2 linked regions of the Herpetosiphon gulosus genome follow. The protein of the gene in region 1 binds, or shares a complex with, the protein of each later gene. Links are inferred from orthologs where the notes say so. Each region holds a gene or a part of one and is shown in the gene's direction. Other genes may lie near its edges. The genes, in order: dnaG and dnaB.

Region 1 (6,739 bases):
TTGTCGATCGCATCGGCAATTGATTGATCGCGGCGATCTGGATCACGGTAGCCATTGTTGTTGTAGGTTGAAACCGCTGCGAACGAGGCATAGGTTGGCGAATTACTGTTGGTTTGATAGCCATCGCCAGCAACTGGCACGCGGTCGGCGGCAGTGCGATAGGCGTTATCATAGGCATTATCGCCAGTTTTCAATTGACCTGAGACCAATTCAACCACCAACAAACCATTGGTTACATCGGTGTTCCCATTGATCCCGTTGATTTCCATGCGAGCTTTATCGAAGTATTGCACGCGGCGCAGGCCATTTGGCGATTCACGGTAATATTCGTTATAATCAAACCACGGCCCAAAACCCCAATACAACGAGCGCCCATCACGAACCCGTGGATCATCCGACCGTCGCCAGACTTCTTCGAACTTGGGTGAGACAAAGGCTGAACGATTGGCCCATGGAGCAGCATTGGCATGGCCATTGAATAACGTACCAACCATAACTAAAGCGCTAAGTAGACCAGTTAAGCGAACCTTCAATCGAGACATTGCGACTTCCTCCTAAGCAAAAGAACCAGTTTCTCGATCCGTCATCTACGGCATCTGGGTCTTACTATACAATGGTCATTGTGCAAACCATATTGTACAGATCTGAGATATCTGTCATAAAAGCTTGTTAAACCTGATACGCCTAATTTCATCTAGCCAAGCCACGAGGATGAGCCAATGGAACACGCCGAAGTTCGTCGCATGCCTAACGCCCATGTTTGGCCAATCAGTGCCAGTGTTGTTCATGATCGCTTGCAGATTGCTGGTTGCGATCTGGTGGCGCTGGCGGCTGAATATGCAACCCCGCTCTATCTGCTGGATGCTGAGACGATTCGCACGATTGCAATGCGCTACAGTGCAGCGTTACGCCATGCCTATGGCAGCAATGTCAGCATTCACTATGCCAGCAAAGCCTTGTTAAATGTGGGCGTGGCGCGATTAGTGCATTCTTTAGGCTTGGGGCTGGATGTGGTGTCAGGTGGCGAATTGGCAATTGCCCAACGTGCTGGAATGCCGCTCGACCATGTGCATTTGCACGGCAATGGTACACCACCAGCCGAATTAGCTCAAGCGGTCGAGGCTGGGATTGGCCGAATTGTGGTTGATAATCTTGATCAGCTTAAATTTTTGGCCGACTATTGCGCCAAACGGGGAACACCGCAAACGATTCTCTTGCGCATCGCGCCAGATGTGGCGGCGGGCGCACATGCCCATATTCGCACCGGAGCCGCCAGCGCTAAGTTTGGCATGCCACTAGAGGATGGCACTGCTGCCGAGGCGGTGCGCTTAGCTTTACAAGCACCAGGTCTGAATTTGGTTGGCTTACACGCCCATATTGGCTCGCAAATGCGCGATTGGGCCGCCTTGCGCGAGATGATCGGTCGGCTGTTGGCATTTGCCGATCAGCAACGGCGTGAGCGAAGTTGGCTCTTAACTGAATTCAGCCCAGGTGGTGGTTTGGCGGTGGCCTATATGCCCAACGAGCAAGCTGGCGATATCGAAACCTACGCCAATACCATTGCCAATGCTGTGCGTTTGGGCTGCCAACGCTATCAAATTCCGCTGCCGCGCTTGATTATCGAGCCTGGCCGATCGTTGGTGGCACGGGCAGGAGTGGCACTCTATAGCGTGACTGGGCACAAAACTGTGGTTGATGGTAGCGATTATTTGCATATTGATGGTGGAATGGGCGATAATTTGCGGCCTTCGTTGTACAATGCTCAGTATACCGCTGCGTTAGTTGCTCGTCCTTGTGCTCCGCCGATTGCGCCCGTGCAATTGGCCGGAAGGTTTTGTGAGTCGGGCGATGTCTTAATTCGGGAAGTGGCTTTGCCTGCTGCCGAGGTTGGCGAGCTTGTGGCAGTGCCTGTCGCGGGAGCCTATACACTCAGTATGGCCAGCGCGTATAATGGCGTGCCACGCCCAGCCTTGGTTCTGTTAGATCGCGGGCAGGCGACGCTCATTCAACGCCGCGAAACCTATGCCGATTTGATGGCGCGGGATATTTAGCATAATAAAGGATCAGCGATCAGGGGCTAGGGGTCAGCGATCAGAGGCTAGCTTTGAATGCCGGTTTTGTGCTCTTCGTGCTCTTCGCGGTTAAAAAAGGAGCCATTGATAGCCGTAGTGCCAAACATACCTATGTTCTATGCTCTATGTTCTATGCTCTAAATTATGAACTCAGTTATTGACGATATCAAAGAACGCATTGACATTGTGTCGTTCATCAGCGATTATGTGCCGCTGCGTAAGGCGGGGCGCAATTGGGTGGGCTTTTGCCCATTCCATTCGAATACCCGCACGCCGGCTTTTACGGTGTTTGCCGATAGCAACAGCTACCACTGTTTTGGTTGCAAAGCCAGCGGCACAATTTTTGATTTTCTGATGCAACGCGAGGGCATCGATTTCCCTGAGGCGCTGAATCAACTGGCGGCCCGCGCAGGAGTCCAATTACGCCAACGCACCGCCCAAGATGATCAAGAAGATGTGCTGCGTTCGCGCATGCTGGAGTTGAATGCCGCCGCCGCCCGTTTTTGGAGCCACCAGTTATTGCAATCGCCCAAAGCAGCTCATGTGCGTAGCTATATCGAGCAACGCGGGCTGACCCCGCAAACTGTCGAGCAATTTCAGTTGGGCTATGCTAGCGAAGATTGGTCAAGTTTGTTGGGTTACCTGCACGATCGCCACGGGGCCAATCCGAGCGAAGTGGCCGAGGTTGGCTTAGCCTTGGAACGCGAACAGGGCGGCTATTATGATCGCTTTCGTGGGCGTTTGATGTTTCCAATTCATAATGCCAAGGGCCAGATTGTGGGCTTTGGGGGGCGGATCTTGGGCGATGGTCACCCCAAATATATCAATTCGCCCCAAACCTTGCTCTTTGATAAAAGTAGCCTGCTATATGGCCTATTTCAAGCTCGCGAGACGATTCGCAGTAGCGATAGCGTGGTCGTAGTTGAGGGCTATGTTGATGTGATTATGGCCCATCAAGCAGGCTTTCGTAATGTGCTAGCCCCAATGGGCACAGCCTTGACTGATGTCCATGCCAGCCAACTCAACAAAATGACCAAGCGCATTACCTTGGCGATGGATGGCGATGCTGCTGGTCAATCGGCGGCCTTGCGCGGCTTGGAAACCTTGCGCGAAACGCTCGATACCCATGTGCGACCTGTGCCCACCGCTTCAGGCATGTTGCGCTGGGAGCGTGAGCTTGATGCCACGATCAAGATAGCCCTGCTGCCTGATGGCCGCGACCCTGATGATATTGTGCGCAACAACCCTGAGGAATGGCGCACACTGATTGCCAATGCCCAGCCGTTGATGGATTTTTATCTGGCAACCTTGACCCGTGGCTTGGATCTGACCACTGCCAAGGGCAAATCGGCGGCGGTCGAGCGACTTACGCCTTTGCTCAATCAAATTGCCGATCCAGTTGAAAAAGCGCATTATATTCAGCGGCTTGCCAACCAGATTAAGGTTGATCAACGGTTAATTGAAGGCACAATTGGCGGCGACCAACCAGAGCGTCAGCGCAAACCCAACCAGCGTCAAAGCCGCCCCGCTGCGCCACCGCCAGTTTTTTCAATTCTAGAGCAGGAGGCGCGGCGCGAAGATTTTCTCTTATCGTTATTAATTCGCTTTCCCCAAGTCCAAGCAGTGGTCAGCGAACAGCTACGTGATGATTTAGCCGCAGCGCCAACTCTGCGCGAGTTGTGGAGTGGCGATGTGAGCGAACTTTTTGAACGAGTCGAAAATCGTGTATTATGGGATCTGTGGCGCTCAGCCCAGGCGATGGCTACTCCCAATCCAATTGAATGGCTTGAAACGGTACCAGCCGAATTGCAAGCCCATGGCGAACGCCTACTTAATTGGGATCATGCTCCACCAACCCGTAGTTTTCGTGTGACTCGTGAAGCCGAGGAATGTTTGCGCCCATTGCGTCACCGTTTAGGCAAGCGCTGGAGCGAACGCCTTGGTCAGATAATTGCCGCCGCCGAACCTGATCAACAGGAACGATTGCTGGAGCAAGCCATGGCCATACAACATTATTTGCGTGCGACTTCGGAACCACGTCGCAGCAGCTATTTTCTTGATACCCGTGATTCGCTCAAATAATTAGAGGAGGAACAGATGGCTCTTGACGATGAAATCCTCGACTCTGAGCTTGCGGGTGATGAAACTGACGATTTTCCCGCTTTACGCACACTCAGCGATCTTTTAGCCACTGGCAAAAAACGAGGTTATGTTACGCCTGGCGAAATTCAGCAAATTATCGATTCGCAGCGTGACGAGGATAAACAACTCGAAGAAATTCGCGATACCTTGCAAAAGGCCAATATTCGGGTCGAGGAAACTGGCGACGATGACGATGAAATCACGGTCAGCGAGAATCCTGAAGCCGATTTTTCCAATGAAGGCATTAGTGTCAACGACACGGTACGCTTGTATTTGCGCGAAATCGGCTTAGTACCGTTGCTCAAAGGCGAACAAGAGGTTGAGCTAGCCCGCGCCATGGAAGATGGCGATAAAGCCCAACAAGAGTTGATCGAGAATGATCATACGCTTTCGGATGCTGAACGCCTAGCCTTGCGCCGCCGCATCGACCGTGGCGAGCAAGCCCGTGAACACCTGACCACCGCCAACTTGCGTTTGGTGGTCAGCGTGGCCAAAAAATACATTGGCCGTGGGCTTTCGTTGCTTGATTTGATTCAAGAAGGCAATGTCGGCTTGATTCGTGCAGTTGAGAAATTTAATTACACCAAAGGCTTTAAGTTCTCAACCTATGCCACCTGGTGGATTCGCCAAGCAATCACGCGGGCAATCGCCGACCAAGCCCGTACCATCCGGATTCCGGTGCATATGGTCGAAACGATCAACCGCATGATGCGCACGGCGCGGCGTTTGACCCAAGAGAATGGTCGTGAACCAAGCGATGAAGAACTAGCACAGGCACTCGATCTGACAGTCGAGAAAGTACGGGCAATTCGCAAAACCTCGATGGAGCCAGTTTCGCTCGAAACCCCAGTTGGCCAAGAAGAAGATAGCCAACTTGGCGATTTCTTGCCCGACGAAAAACTTGAAGCGCCCTCCGATGCAGCTTCACATCAGATGTTGCGCGAACAAGTGGCTCAGGTACTTGATCAGCTGACCGAGCGCGAAAAGCGCGTCTTGAAGCTACGTTTTGGGCTAGAAGATGGCACACAACGCACGCTTGAAGAAGTTGGCAAAGAGTTTGGGGTAACTCGCGAACGGATTCGCCAGATCGAGGTTAAGGCGCTGCGCAAACTGCGTCACCCCCGCTTTGGCAAAAAACTCCGCGATTATCTTGAATAATTTATTTTAAACACGAAAGGAGAGGGATCAGGGATCAGGGATCAGGATGTTGAATCATAGCACTGTTGGCTCCTAAACCCTAGCCCCTGATCCCTGACCCCTAAACGTTATATTTATATTCTATGCTCGCTTTTGCCTTCTGACTTTTGCCTTTTGATTTGCGCTCATTCGCCCTTGGCAAACACCCCATCGAGGTGGGCGGCATCATTGACCCGCAAGACCCGCCATTCATCGCCGTGGGCAACAATCTCGACGAATGCGCCGTTATCAAGCCACAAACGGCCAAAGTGGCGGAGCGGTGCTGCCAGCAGATGACAGACCAAAGCGCGGATCGCGCCACCATGTGAAACCGCTACCACGGTTTGACCGTGATGATTGGCCGCAAAGTGATCGAAGGCCTTGGCCATACGCTGTTGCAACTCAGCATACGATTCGCCATTCAGGCGTTGGGTGCTATCGGGGTTGAGCTTGATCAATTGCATATGGTCGGGAAACAAATCGTGCAATTCTTCGGGAGTATGGCCGGCCCAATCGCCATCGTTGATCTCTCGGAGATCGATTAATGGCTCAGGCGTGCGGCCAATTTGCTCGCCAATAATGGTGGCAGTTTCCCAAGCACGGGCAATATCGCTGGCATAAAGATGATCGATTGCTAGTTTTGCTAGACGTTGGCCAGCGCATAACGCTTGTTCGCGCCCGCGCTGATTCAACGGAATTGGCAAATGGCCTTGATAACGGCGTTCAGCATTCCAGGCTGTTTCGCCATGACGAACCACGATCAACCGCATAAAACGACCTCGCTTGACACTAATGCTAGGCTATTGTATCAGAGCCAACACTTGGCTTCGTTGTCAAATCAATCTCTCCTCGCTATAATACGCCCTAAAGCGATAACTTTGCATTTTTTAGTAACCCACACTTCGTGGGGGAGGCGAGCCGAATGTCTCAAGTTGCCTTAACACCACGTTCTCAGCCAACGACTGTTTGGCAGTTACGGCGCAAAAAAGTCCCCGATCAACTTTCGTTGCCTGCTGATTATGTTCCAACTGACTATACGTCGTTGCCAACCCCCGAAGAACCAAAAAAAGGTGGTGGGCTAGGGATCATTTTGGTTGTGGTGGTATTGTTCCTAGTTTTGGCTGCAATCGCCTATGCTGTTTGGGGCCAAAGTGGCGGCGAAGAGGATCTTGTGCCAACCCAAGTTCCAACCACAGCCTTGACGATCGATCGTGCCAGCATGATTGTGAGTGATGGCAAATTGACGGCTCAAATCTCAATTACCACAGATGCCCCTGATAACAGCCAAGTGGGAGCGATCTTATTGGAAGATGGCCGCCCATTTGAGTTTTTTGAAACCGATGCGATGA
Region 2 (5,265 bases), on another replicon or contig:
TGGCTACGGTCGCAATTATTTATTGCCAAAGAAGCTGGCTGTGTTTGCAACACCTGGTTTGATCAAGCAAGCTGAAGAACGCTTGGCCAAACAACGCAAACTCGAAGCGAAACAACGTGAAGAATTACGCGGTTTGGCCGACAGCATCAATGGCGTAACCTTGAAGTTCGTCACCAAAGTGGGCGAACAAGATCGCTTGTATGGTTCAGTAACGAGCTCAGACATTGCTGAAAAATTGCAAGCAGCCATCGGTCAAGAAGTTGATCGCCGCAAAATCCAACTCGACGAGCCAATCAAGCGCACTGGTGTGTATTCAATCGGCGTGCGGTTGCTCGCTGGTCTCGAACCACACATCAATGTGGTGGTCGAAGGTGAAAATGGTGAAGGTAGTGTTCAGCCCGCAGCCGAAGCTGCCGAAGTTGCGAGCACCGAAGCCTAGTTCATTCGTTTGGTCCAACCGCTGATGCCGCGCCAATGAGCGCGGCATCAGTGCTTTAGCCGTTGGTTTCCACAGCTTTTCGACTGTGTATCCACCCGTTATCCCAACATTTTCCACATCCGAGGTCGCTATGGATAAGTCGTTACCCGCCGATATTAACGCCGAACGTGCCACCCTTGGTTCGATTTTGCTTGATCGTGATGCAATTATTCCAGTTGCACCTTGGCTTGCTAGCGACTATTTTTATCTTGAAAAGCATGGCTTGGTTTTCAACGCCCAAGTGGCTTGTTACAACCGCCGTGTGCCACCCGATTTGGTTAACGTTACCGATGAGCTGCGCCGCAAAGATCAATTAGAGGTCGTCGGCGGAGTTCAGTATTTGCTTGAACTTTCGAATAGTGTGCCAACTTCGGTGCACGTCGAATATTATGCCCGTATCGTCGAACGCACCGCTTTATTGCGTCGTTTGATCATCGCTGGTGGTAAGATCGCGGCCCTCGGTTATGACGAAACCCAAGAGCTTGAGGCCGCCCTCGATCAGGCTGAATCAGAATTATTTGCAGTTTCGCAGCGCCGCACCGCCGATGGCTTTATTCACATCGGCGCAGTCGTCGATAGTTTCTTCGAGCAAATTAGCCAAATGCAGGAGCGCGGCGGCGAAGTCGTCGGCCTCAAAACAGGCTTTACCGATTTTGATAAGTTAACCGGTGGCTTGCAACGCTCCGACTTGTTGATTTTGGCGGCACGGCCAGCCACTGGCAAAACCAGCTTGGCCTTGAATATTGCCTACAACGCCGCCAAGGAATCCGAGGCCTGCGTGGCAATTTTTAGCCTTGAAATGAGCCGCGATCAGCTGATGCAGCGGATTTTGGCCACCGAAACAGGCGTGGATATGCAAAAGCTGCGTACCGGCCAAATTCGTGATAGTGATCTACAATTACTCACCGAGGCGCTTGGCAAGCTCTCCACTATGTCAATTTATATCGATGATTCGCCTGGCGCTAGCATTATGGATGTGCGCTCCAAATGTCGGCGCTTGCAAGCCGAGGCAGGCATCGATCTGATTATCATCGATTATTTACAGTTGATGCAGGGTGGCGGCAAGCGCGATGGCAACCGCGTGCAGGAAATTAGTGAAATTAGCCGTGGCCTCAAAGCTTTGGCGCGGGAAATTAATGTACCCGTGATTGCACTCTCGCAACTTTCGCGGGCCGTCGAAAGCCGCACCACCCACGTTCCCATGCTCTCCGACTTGCGCGAATCGGGGTGTCTCACAGGCGATACCCAGATCTATTTGCCTGATCAAGGTCATTATGTCCGAATCGATCAATTAGTTGGGCAACCAGGCTTTAATGTTCTAGCGCTGAATCAAGCAACTTGGAAACTAGAATCACGGCCTGTTAGCAATGCCTTTACGACTGGTACAAAGCCTGTTTTCAAACTCCTTACCAAGCTAGGGCGTAGTATTCGCGCCACGGCTAACCATAAATTCTTAACCATCGATGGTTGGCAACGGCTTGATCAATTGCATCAAACCAGTCAAATTGCTATCTCCCAAGCAATTGCCCACGAATTGGGCAGCACCAGCCAGCCAACAGCGATTGAATGGGAAACAATCATCAGTATCGAGCCAGATGGCGTTGAGCCAGTTTATGATTTGACCGTAGATACGTTGCATAATTTTGTGGCAAATAACATCATTGTGCATAACAGCATTGAGCAAGATGCGGATATTGTGATGTTTATTTATCGTGAAGAGCTGTATGATCCCGAAACTGACAAAAAAGGCATCGCCGAAATTCACCTAGCCAAGCATCGTAACGGCCCAACGGGGATCGTGCCCTTGCGCTTTTTTCGCTCGACAACGAAATTTTCCAATTTAGAGACCTATCGCCAGCCTGAAGGTTATTAGTACCCTCCCATACCCCCGCTTCCGCACGCGAGGCGAGGGGTTGGGGTGAGGGAATGTTAACTTATTGGAGCGCCATTTTGGCCTGGGTTTCTTTGAGCGGTTTGGGTGCAGCGCGTTCTAACTCACTGGGTTCAGGTAGATCGGCGGCAAGTAGCAGCGGCGAGTTCAGCACATGCTCAAGTAATTCAGCCAATTGAGGTTGCAGATCAATCGTGTGATCAAGCAACCACAATAGTTCAAGTAGTTCATCATCAAATTCCCAACGTTCAGGCAAGATTTGATCAAGTGGTGATGAGCTACGTCCGGAAGGTTCGGCCATGCGATAGCCCAACCACGATTGCACGACTTTCAAGCCCGAAACGCTAAAATTAAACACTTCGGGCCGAACATGGCTAAACAGGCCACTTACGCCGATGCTCAATTGTTGCTGTTGGGCATCGTAATGATAATCGCTGGGATATTCGCTTTGGCTTGTGCCAACCTCGCAACGCACCCGCCCCGCTGGCAGCACGCCCTTGGGTTGTTCGCTCGGCATACAGCGTTGGCCATAGCTATGCAACCAAATCAGGCGTTTACCCAAATGTACCGCTGTGCGAAATAGTTCGCCATCGCTGGTGAGTGGAATGCGCGGCCCCGGCGTGCGTAGCTCGCTTTCAAAACGGGCAACATATGCGGGGCTAGCCAATAGCACATAGCAATAGGCCATGAGATCAAGCGCCGTCAGGTTAAAGCCTAATTCAGTGGCAAGTTGTTCTAATAAACCTGCTGGCAGATTAGCTTGGCTCGCCGCCGCATCACGCCATAATGGAATAACATCTTTGCCGCCGCGATTACAGAAATAATCCATATCAGGAAGTAGATGACTTATAACTGCCGAGGCTCCAGATCCAAGAACTTTTGTAAGCAAACTAGTGAGATAGATTTGATTTTCGCTATCAGCGCTATGCAAATCGGGGCGTAAAAAATCACCAACCCGATTATCGACAATTGCCCACTGACGATCAAAACTACGATAGCCAATTTGTTGAATTGTAATAGGTGTTTTAGGATCAGTTAACCATCTGAGAGCTGGCAAGCGAGTTGTTTTATCGGTTAATCCGCCATAGAGTTTATCAACCTTACGATCGCGCGTTTCGTTAAATAGTTCGGCTTTATTTGCTGCTTTGATGAAATGTTCCCAACGGCGCTGTATGGTTGCTTGATTTGCTGCAATCGGCCATTTACGTTTATATTGCATGCCACTAATCTGCCATGGAAACAGATCGGTTAATCTTGGCCACGTTGCATAAGCTCCGTTTGCCGCAGGAATAAATGGATCAAACCACGCGCTGCTACAGGTTTCCCATGCAAGGTCATTCAAGTGCTTGACCTTGGCAATTTGGGCTAATTTCTCTTCGGTTGTGCCCTCGATACGGCAATAGTGGACGGTTGCGGGCTGATTTGGCTGAGGTGCTGCATAACGCACGCCGACCGCAATCACCACGGGAGTTTCAATTACAAAGACATTTTCAGTTTTGCGCGTGCCCAAATTATCACCTTCAAGGTCGATCAGCCACAACTCATCGAAGATTTGGCGCATCTGTTGGCGCATTCCGACAAAACCTGGGCCACGTAAATATGATGAAGCCGTGATAAAGCTAATTACCCCACCTTGTTGCGATTGAGGTTGTTCAAAAACCTTCCACAATGCCCAACGCCAAAAATACACATAATCGTTGTAGATATTTTTAAGATGGACTCCCTCACCTGCATCAATAACTGGCTGAGTAAACCTATTAAAGATTGGCGTTTCGTGCTCATTGCCAAAGCGCACCCAACCACCTTTACGTTCAACCTTATCTTGTTGCTCTTCATCAATGATTTGACGATTGTAAGGTGGATTGCCAATACACACCAACACTTCGGTTGATTGCTTGACCTTGGACGCACGTTTTTGCTCCTCACTTAGGCTGCGCAACGCCAAGGTTATTTGTTGTGGTGGAGAACTAGTGGGTGAATCGAGGGTATTGGCCAAATAGACATGCACCCCATCAGCGGGCAATTGGGCTTGTTCGGCGGCAATCGCCTGCGAAAAGCGCAAGTGGGCGACAGCATATGGCCCAACCAATAATTCAAAGGCATGCATATTTTGGGCAGCAAAGCCAGCATATTGAGCTCGCAAGCCCTTGCCACGCTCCTGTTCAACCAGTTTGAGACTTTCTTGTAAGGCAGTTAAGAGATAGGTTCCCGTGCCAGTTGCCGGATCGAGCGTGACCACCTTGGGATCAACCATGCCATAGGGCGCATTGAAATGCTGAGCCAACAACTGATTCACCAAGCCAACTTGGGCCTGAATAATCTCAATCGGGGTGTAGTAAACCCCGCGTTGTTTGCGCAAATCCTTATCGTAGGCAGTCAAAAAATCTTCATAAAAATAGAGCCATGGATCGCCGCCACTAGCAAAAATCGCTGGGTCAACCGCCTGAATAATTCGTTCAATCACATCGATTGAGGTGGCAATCACCTCACGGGCATCCAAATCGCCCAATAGGTTTAAGGTATCGGAGAGTAAGCGATGGCCTGCACGCAAATTGCTAACCGCTTGATTGATGGTGATTGAAGCTAAACCATTTTGACGCGCTAATAACAAGGCATAGACCATGGTTTGAGCATAGGCATCGGCAAATTCGAAACTGCTGGCATCGGCAAATAAATAATTACGCCAAGTCTTTTCTAAGATGCTCAAGGGCGATTTAGGGTCTGGTAGGGCTTCCAACACATCGCTACGTAACAAACGACACAGCGGTGCTAATAGTTGGGCCAGTTCTTTAGGATTGCGCGGTACAGTAGGTTTCCACAACATAAAATCACGAATAAGCTCGGTCAAATCATCAAGATTAGCCTTGTTGATCGCACTTGCACCATCGCTCGTAAC

Evidence for each region.
Region 2: the proteins of dnaG (region 1) and dnaB are in contact, whole or in part, in a crystal structure (PDB 2R6A), measured with the Geobacillus stearothermophilus proteins. The link is inferred for Herpetosiphon gulosus from one-to-one orthologs. Residues at the interface, in WP_049624496.1 of Geobacillus stearothermophilus: Lys456, Leu457, Leu458, Pro459, Ala460, Asn463, Ala464, Leu467, Leu535, Leu536, Ile537, Ala538, Gln544, Glu545, Asp548, Tyr549, His552; in WP_033016901.1 of Geobacillus stearothermophilus: Ser13, Glu15, Ala16, Gln18, Glu91, Leu92, Asp94, Ala95, Val96, Pro97, Thr98, Ala99, Ala100, Asn101, Tyr104, Tyr105, Ile108.

What each region holds. Positions count from the first base shown.
Region 1 is NZ_BAABRU010000013.1:69,376-76,114, reverse strand. The notes cover bases 1,776-4,685. They hold dnaG (DNA primase), read left to right. Parts: upstream 1,776-2,216; coding sequence 2,217-4,154; downstream 4,155-4,685. Other genes in these bases: rpoD (RNA polymerase sigma factor RpoD), read left to right, coding at 4,170-4,685; lysA (diaminopimelate decarboxylase), read left to right, coding at 1,776-2,051. Also shown: ABEB26_RS17710 (hypothetical protein), read right to left, coding at 1-542; more of lysA, read left to right, coding at 720-1,775; more of rpoD, read left to right, coding at 4,686-5,372; ABEB26_RS17690 (histidine phosphatase family protein), read right to left, coding at 5,537-6,160; ABEB26_RS17685 (SH3 domain-containing protein), read left to right, coding at 6,313-6,739. UniProt on the Escherichia coli protein: RNA polymerase that catalyzes the synthesis of short RNA molecules used as primers for DNA polymerase during DNA replication.
Region 2 is NZ_BAABRU010000001.1:336,748-342,012, reverse strand. The notes cover bases 1-2,960. They hold dnaB (replicative DNA helicase), read left to right. Parts: upstream 1-569; coding sequence 570-2,351; downstream 2,352-2,960. Other genes in these bases: ABEB26_RS01500 (type ISP restriction/modification enzyme), read right to left, coding at 2,413-2,960; rplI (50S ribosomal protein L9), read left to right, coding at 1-439. In the rest of the region: more of ABEB26_RS01500, read right to left, coding at 2,961-5,265. UniProt on the Escherichia coli protein: The main replicative DNA helicase, it participates in initiation and elongation during chromosome replication. Travels ahead of the DNA replisome, separating dsDNA into templates for DNA synthesis.